2 regions of the Notoacmeibacter ruber genome follow, and region 2 is predicted to be linked to the other one. Evidence: predicted binding sites of a transcription regulator. Region 2 holds the regulator's gene; the other holds the start of a gene.

Region 1 (4,214 bases), 1.4 Mb from region 2:
TCCGCGCCGGCCATACGTCGGTTTGCTACAGCAAGGCCTGAGTTGGACACTCTCGAAGATACATGACGAAACGGCGGCCTTGAGCCGCCGTTTTCTTTTAGGAGGCGAGCCGCATGGAATGATGTGCGACGCCCTTCTTCTCGCTGGAAAGTGTTCTTCGGACGCGTGCCAGCGTCAGATTGTGATCGGCAGCCTTGCCGAAGTAATAGCCCTGCCCACCGCGACAGCCCATCGCCTTCAGTTTCGCGGCCTGCTGCTGCGTTTCGATACCTTCCGCCACGACATCGAGGTGAAGGCCATCGCATAGCGACAGGATTGCCTTGACGATATGTTCGCTGGGTCGGTCGTCGAGGAGCGCGGACACGAAGCTGCGATCGATCTTCAGCTTGTCGAAGGGAAACTCCCGCAACCGCCCGAGCGAGGATTGCCCCGTCCCGAAATCGTCGAGCGAAATCCGAATACCGACGTCGCGCAGCTGCGAGACGATCTCTTTGGCTGAAGCCGGGTCGGACATCATCCCGGTCTCGGTGATCTCGATCTCCAAACGGCGTGGATCGAAATGGGTGTCGGCAATCGTCGACAGCACCAGCATGGTGGTATGTGAATCGATCAGCTGCGTTGGTGAGAGATTGAAGGACAGAAACATCTCGCGCGGCCATTCCCGGGCCGCCAGACATGCTTTTTTCAGGAGCAACTGTGTCAGGGGGCCGATGATGCCGCGTTCCTCGGCAAGAGGAATGAAGACGCTTGGGGGTACCGAGCCAAGGTCCCGATCGGTCCAGCGGGCAAGGCACTCGAAGCCGATCAGCTTGCCGGAGCGCAACTCGACGATCGGCTGAAAATGGGGCTCGACCTGGCCCTCGGATACCGCGCTGCGCAGGGCCTGTTCCAGGCGGGTCAGACGGCGGATCGTCTCGTCCATCTCCTTGTTGTGAACGATAACCGAGCCACAGCCTTGCCGCTTGGCGGTGTAGAGCGCGCTCTCAGCCTTGGCGAAAAAGGCTTCCGGACTATCGTCCTGATTGTCGTAGACCGCCGCCCCGACGGAGCAGGATACCCGGATATTCCGTCTTCCTATATCGTAGGGGGCAGAAACCAGCTCCAGAAGAAGCTCCGCCTCCTCCCTGACGCTCTCCTCCGTGGAGATGGACGGGTGCAGAACAGCGAATTCATCGCCCCCGACACGGCAGACCAGAGCATTGTCATCCACCGCGCTATGCAGGCGCAAGGCAATCTGCGCCAGAACCGTATCGCCCGCCTCGCGACCGAAAAGGTCTGCGATCGGCTTGAAACCATCAATATTGAAGATCAGGACTGCAAAAGGCGAAAGCCTGCGTGGACCAGCCTCGATATAAAGGGACAGTTTCTTGAAGAAGCGCTGTCGGTTACCCAGACCGGTGAGGCTGTCGGTCGAGACGAGTTCTGCCGTTGTCGGGTTATCGAAGCGAGTGTGGGCGGGCATTTCGCAACTTTTCCTGATCGTGATTATCATCCTATCGCCCCTAGCTTGCCAAAGCGTTGACAAATCCCGCCAATTCCTGCCTCGAGGCGCCTCTTTCTCGAACGGCGGCAAAGCGTTATGTCCGTCATAGAGAGAAAAGCGGTTGCGGGAGTAAGTCATGGCACTGCGGGTCGCGATCCAGATGGATCATGTTTCCGGTCTTCACATTGCGGGCGATACAACTTTCGCGCTCGGCCTCGCCGCCCAGGAGCGGGGATACGAACTTTACCACTACGTTCCCGACGCGATGAGCCTGGACGAGGGACGGCTGATGGCCCGGGCCCAGCCGATGATCCTTCGCGATGAGGAGGGAAACCACTTCGATCTCGGCGAAGAAGAACGGATCGATCTGTCGACGATGGACGTCATCCTGCTTCGGCAGGATCCTCCCTTCGACATGAACTACATCACCACGACGCATTTGCTGGAGAGCATTCACCCGCAGACGCTCGTCGTGAACGACCCGGCATGGGTGCGCAATTCGCCCGAAAAGATCTTCGTCACCGAATTTCCCGATCTCATGCCCGAGACGCTGATTACGCGCGACAGACAGGCTGTGCTCGATTTCCGCAGGCGGCACGGCGACATCATCCTGAAACCGCTCTACGGAAACGGCGGAGCCGGCATTTTCCACCTGCGGCAGGACGATCGCAATCTCACATCGCTGATCGAGCTTTTCGAACAGATGAGCCGGGAGCCCTACATCGTTCAGCGCTACCTGCCGGCGGTTCGCCAGGGCGACAAGCGTATCATCCTGATAGAGGGCGAACCCGTCGGTGCCATCAACCGCATCCCCTCGGAGACGGATTCACGTTCGAACATGCATGTCGGTGGGCGTGCCGAAGCCGTCGGCATGACCGACCGCGACCAGGAGATCTGCGAACGCATCGGGCCCGCCCTGCGCGAGCGGGGTTTCACCCTCGTCGGGATCGACGTGATCGGTGACCGGCTGACCGAGATCAATGTGACGAGCCCGACCGGCATTCGTGAGGTCAAGCGTTTCGGCGGTCAGGACATTGGCGGCCTTTTCTGGGATGCGGTGGAGAAGCGGCTGGCTGGGTGAGGTGCCTCTGCTAACCGTCGAGCTCCACGGGCTCGCTTCGTTCCGACGGTGCAACTTCTTACAACCCGAAGACGGAACGGCCGCTAAAAAGTTCTTGAAACGTTCTTGATTTGTATGAGCGTGCGTGCTTTCCTCCGCGTCAATAGGGCGTAGAGGATTGGGCTATGGTCGCCACCGTTCATACCGTCTCGTTTCAAGGCATCGAGGCCGTCCCCGTTAGCGTTCAGGTCATGGTCGCGCCGGGAAAGATGAACACGCAGATCGTCGGACTGCCGGATAAGGCGGTGGCGGAAAGTCGTGAACGTGTCCAGGCCGCTCTCCACGCGTCCGGCCTGTCCATGCCGGTCAAGCGTGTGACGGTTAATCTGGCCCCGGCCGACCTTCCCAAGGAGGGGAGCCATTACGATCTCCCGATCGCGCTTGGACTGATGGCGGCAATGGGCGCCATCCCTGCCGATGCGCTCGATGGCTTTACAGTATTGGGCGAATTGTCCCTGGATGGCTCGATCGCGCCGGTCGCGGGGGCTCTGCCGGCAGCCATCGGCGCCAATGCACAGGGTCGGGGACTGATCTGTCCGGCGGCAAGCGGGGCGGAAGCGGCCTGGGCGGGAGAGGGCGTCGAGATTCTCGCCCCGCGCAGTCTGATCGCCATCGCCAATCATTTTCGGGGTACCCAGGTTCTCTCTCGTCCGACGCCGACACGCCGTCAGATGGCGGGCTCTTTACCTGATCTTGCGGATGTCCGCGGTCAGGAAACCGCCAAGCGCGCATTGGAAATCGCGGCGGCGGGCGGGCACAACCTGCTCATGGTCGGGCCGCCCGGCTCCGGCAAGTCCATGCTCGCGGCACGCCTTCCTTCCATTCTTCCATCGCTTTCTCCCCGGGAATTGCTGGAGGTATCCATGGTAGCCTCCATCGCCGGAGAACTGGCCGGCGGTCAGCTCAGCGAGCGGCGGCCTTTCCGTGCGCCGCATCATTCCGCCTCCATGGCCGCGATGGTGGGAGGTGGCACACGCGCGCGTCCGGGAGAAGTTTCGCTGGCGCATAATGGCGTGCTTTTTCTCGACGAGTTGCCGGAATTTCATCCGACCGTTCTCGATAGTCTGCGCCAGCCTCTGGAGAATGGCGAATGCGTGATCGCACGCGCCAATCACAGGGTCACCTATCCTGCGCGGATTCAGCTTGTCACGGCGATGAACCCGTGCCGCTGCGGCATGGCGGGTGAGCCGGGCCATCGCTGCGCCCGCGGTCCCCGATGCGTGAGCGATTATCAGGCGCGACTATCCGGCCCGTTTCTGGACAGGATCGACATGCGGATTGAGGTTCCGGCTGTTACCGCGGCCGATCTCATCGCGCCGGGCAGGGCGGAGCCATCCGCAGCCATCGCCGCACGCGTGGCCGAAGCGCGGGCCATTCAGGATGCACGCTTCTCCGCCATGGGACTGCGCTCTGCGACAACCAATGCCGTGTGCCCGTCATCCCTCATGGAAGAAGCTGCGCACTGCGATGGCGGCGCCATGTCGCTATTGCGGGAGGCAGCGGAAAAAATGGCTCTGTCCGCTCGCGGCTACCACCGCGTCCTGAAGATCGCCCGGACGCTGGCCGACCTCGACGGCGCCGACAGCGTCGGTCGCATTCACCTGGCGGAGG
Region 2 (4,214 bases):
CGAAACGGACCCAGCCTCCCTTTGAAGGCTCCGCCATGGATGGCTATGCCGTGCGGGCTGCTGATCTCGATCCGGATGGCGTGCCCTTGGAACTGATCGGCGAATCGGCCGCCGGACACCCCTTCCCTGGTTCTGTCGAACCGGGCCAGACTGTGCGGATTTTTACCGGCGCGACCATGCCGGACGGCGCCGATACGGTTCTGATGCAGGAAAATGCCGAACGTATTGACGACAAAACCGTCAGACCGACCCAAAAGGAACCGGTGGGACGGCATGTAAGGCCTGCCGGCGTCGACTTTTCCGAGGGCGATCTGATGCTGGAAAGCGGAACGAAACTTGATTTCGCTGCCCTCTCCCTCGCTGCCGCAGCCTCGCATCCCACCGTCGACGTCCACCGCAAGCCGCGCGTCGCCATTCTCGCCACGGGCGACGAACTGAAAGCGCCCGGCGAAAGCCTCGCTCCCGGTCAGATCATCGCTTCCAACACGTATGGCATCTCCGCAATCGTGAGCGAGATGGGCGGCGTTGCACTCGATCTGGGGATTACGCCTGATAAGCCTGCGGCCCTGCAAGCCGCGATCGACAAGGCTCAATCGCAGGACTGCGACGTCATCGTGACGCTGGGAGGAGCTTCGGTCGGTGACCACGATCTGGTGCAGAAGGCCATGGTCGACGCTGGTATGGTCCTTGATTTCTGGAAGATCGCGATGCGGCCCGGAAAGCCCCTCATGGTGGGGCGGCTTGACGGCATTCACGTCCTGGGCCTGCCGGGCAATCCTGTCTCCTCCATGGTCTGCGCGCACCTCTTCCTGCGCCCTCTTCTGTGCCGGCTTCTGGGCTCCACTTACAAACCGAAGACAGTGGCGGCCCAATTGACCGCACATCTCGAGGCCAATTCCGGTCGCCAGCATTACATGCGCGCCTCGGCCTCCTATGATGGCGACTGCTGGACGGTCGAACCGGCCGGTTCGCAGGATTCCTCCCTCCTCCGCGTCATGACCATCGGCAACGCGCTCATTGTTCGCCCGCCGCACGCGCCAGCTGCTGAACCTGGCGAAAAGGTACTTGTCGACCTCTGGCGCTGACCTTACCCTGCGGGACCTACTTGCAGAACATGAGAAGAACAGATAGTGTCTGTTCATTCTATGTATCGCTTTGATTCTGCGAGGCGCAGCGATGTTGACTAAGAAACAGCGTGAACTTCTTCTCTATATCGACCAACGGTTGAAGGAGACAGGCATTCCACCGTCCTTCGACGAGATGAAGGATGCGCTCGATCTCGCATCGAAAAGCGGCATTCACCGACTGATTACGGCACTGGAGGAGCGTGGTTTCATCCGCCGTCTGCCGAACAGGGCGCGTGCGCTGGAAATCATCCGTCTGCCGAATACGGCTGCGCCGGGCGGCAATACGGGTTTTCGTCCCTCTGTCATCGAAGGCAGTCTCGGCAAGAAGAAAGAAGCGCCCTCTTCTTCGGGTCCTGGTCGCGGCCCGTCTGAGGCCGCCAATGAATCTGGCATCAGTGTTCCGGTCATGGGCCGCATCGCCGCGGGTGTTCCGATTTCCGCTATTCAGCAGCAGACCGACAGTATCGCGGTTCCGCCATCCATGATCGCCGGCGGCGTTCATTACGCATTGGAAGTGCGCGGAGATTCGATGGTCGAGGCGGGTATCCTCGACGGTGACACGGTCATTATCAAGGATGGCACCGTTGCTGATCCGGGCGATATTGTGGTCGCTCTCGTCGATGACGAGGAAGCGACGCTGAAGCGCTTTCGCCGCAAGGGAGCCTCCATCGCACTCGAGGCAGCCAATCCCGCCTATGAGACGCGAATCTTCCCCCCCGATCGGGTCAAGGTGCAGGGTCGCCTTGTCGGCCTCCTGCGCCGGTATTAAGGCGCGGCTCGGCCCGCAGCGATTTTCAGGGTTTGTCCTTGTCTCCAGACGTATCGCGTTTGCGCGGAGTCCAGTCTGGCAGGCCGCGGGCGGGGCGGCTCCATCGCCTGGCATCGTGCCAGGGCATCGACATGTCTTTGAACGAATAGCTGACGCTCCAGCCGCCGCCCTCTTTTCTCCACAGAGCGGCGGAGCCGTGTTTGGCCAAATCCATGCGATCGATCGTAAGGGTCGGTGAACGCGTGGAGCATCGTCCGGCCTTGGGCTGCGTCGTGTCCCCAATGACGATAATGGCGGCGCGCCCGCACCATGACGCGCGATCCTCCGCATATTTCAGCCATATGATGGGGAGGCTGTCGGGTGGGTCGTAAAGACAAAGGCGTTCGCTGCAGAAGAAACGCTCGTCAGATCGTGCGATCATAGGGGCGCCACTCGGTTCGACAACTTTTTGGGGACCGATGAGACGTTCAGCGCCGAGCGCAGCCATCCACTGATCGCCGACAAAGTTCGATAGTCTCGCCCGATTGGAGATCATCGTACCCTCGGCACCCGCCAGCGCGACGGCGCGCCCATTATCCAGAATGAAACCGGCGGGCCTCTCGCCGGTCCCCAGCAGGCCGAGGCCGATGATCGCGAACGGAAGTGCTGTCCAGCGCAGGGCGGTCTGCAGGACGGCAAACAGGGCCAGAGCGATTGTCAGAAGCATAACGCCTTGGCCGGCGACGAGCCCGGCACGATCGGGGGGCGAGATTTCCGAAACAAATCTGGCGATCCATAGCATCGCCTCGATGCCCTCACCCATCAGTTTGAGAAACGGTGCTTCGAGTCCGAACGGCATGAGCAGAAGCGAAAGAACGGCCATCGGCATGACAAGGATAGAGATAACCGGCGCCGCGAGTAGATTGCCGAGCGGTGCGAGCGGCGCGACCCGCTGGAAGTGCCACAGCGCGAAGATGGTCGTGGCGGCGCCGGCAATAAGCGTCGTGGCGAGAATACCCGCTCCGAAACGAACCGGTAAATTCAGCAGGCCTGCACCGGCACGGCTCTCGCGGGCGAGGTGTCGCCGCCTCTGCCAGAGGCTGTGCGAGCGATACGCCGCGATGAGCGCGGCGGTCGCCGCGAAAGACATCTGAAAACTCGGCCCTATGACCTCGTGAGGCGCAATCAGAACCACCAGAACCATGGCCAATGCCAGGTTGCGCATGGTGATAGCGGTACGGTCGCACAACAGCGCCGCGAGCATGATCGCCAGCATGATAAAACTGCGCTGTGTAGCGATCGCCGCGCCGCTGAGCACAAGATAGCCACCAGCCGCCAAAAGACCTCCAGCGGCCGCCCATTTACGGATGGAATACCGCGCCGCCATTGTTGGAAACAGGGCAAGGGCAAGCCTGATGGCGCCGATGACCGTGCCCGCAGCGAGGGCCATATGGAGGCCGGAGATGGACAGAACATGCGCCAGGCCGCTAACCCGCAACGCTTCGCGTTCGTCGTCCCCGATCGCTGCGCCGTAACCGGCAATAAGAGCGGATGCGATGGCTGCGCTCGGCCCGTTGAGAACCATCGCGATCCGTCGGTCGATCGTCTCGCGCAGCCGATTGACCCTTGCCTTCACCTGTTCCGCCATGTCGGGCGAAGGCGCTATCTTCACCCGCTCCATTTTTCCCAGGGCGAAACCGATGGCACCCAGCCCGTCGAACCATGCATTGAAGGAAAAATCATATCCGCCAGGTCGGACTGGCCCGGATGGCGGCAGCAATCGTGCGCGTAACCTCACCACCTCGCCCGCTTGGGCCTCGGAACTGCCTCCGCGTATGGTCACGCGCACCTTGTCAGGCGCATAGCGCAACTCCGGTCGGGTTGTTTCCACGACCGAGAGAACCAGCCGTCGGCGCCCATCTCCCAGCCGTTCACTGTTGAGAATACGCCCCGTGAGCACTGTCGCGACGGGTGAGCCGAGGGTCTGGTGATTGCGGAAGGCCACATGCATTGCAGCGGTCGCGGCGCCCGCAAGCATGGCGAACAGCAGCAGAAAAATCGCGCCACTCATTCGCCCCCGCCGGACAAAAGCGATAGCCAAAGCGGGCGTGCCTATCGCGATGAGCTGCCAGTGCTCAAGGGGAGCGCGCATGGCGAAATAGAGAAACGCTCCGCTAGCGAAGAGAAGTGCGGAAGCAACGAAGAGGCTGCCTCGTTCGGTTTCCTCTATCAGAAGCGATCGGGCTTTTCGAAACGTCCCGCGCAAAGCTTGGGCCATTCGTTGCGCCGAATTCGTCGAACGTTTCTCTATGCCTGGTTCGAATGAGGATCTCGCGTCA

Evidence for each region. Region 2 encodes LexA, which represses DNA repair genes until DNA is damaged. Its sites were predicted from a motif close to TGTTCNNNNTGTGTTCNG; they were not measured.
Region 1: the regulator LexA is predicted to act here: its motif matches at 2,654-2,671, upstream of D8780_RS00220 (YifB family Mg chelatase-like AAA ATPase).

The regions. Positions count from the first base shown of each region.
Region 1 covers NZ_RCWN01000001.1:40,663-44,876, forward strand. Annotated here, with positions in the region: gene D8780_RS00205 (septal ring lytic transglycosylase RlpA family protein) at 1-41, shown strand, start outside; gene D8780_RS00210 (putative bifunctional diguanylate cyclase/phosphodiesterase) at 98-1,462, opposite strand; gene gshB (glutathione synthase) at 1,620-2,564, shown strand; gene D8780_RS00220 (YifB family Mg chelatase-like AAA ATPase) at 2,729-4,214, shown strand, end outside.
Region 2 covers NZ_RCWN01000001.1:1,442,580-1,446,793, forward strand. Annotated here, with positions in the region: gene D8780_RS06830 (molybdopterin molybdotransferase MoeA) at 1-1,085, shown strand, start outside; gene lexA (transcriptional repressor LexA) at 1,177-1,896, shown strand; gene D8780_RS06840 (ComEC/Rec2 family competence protein) at 1,922-4,153, opposite strand.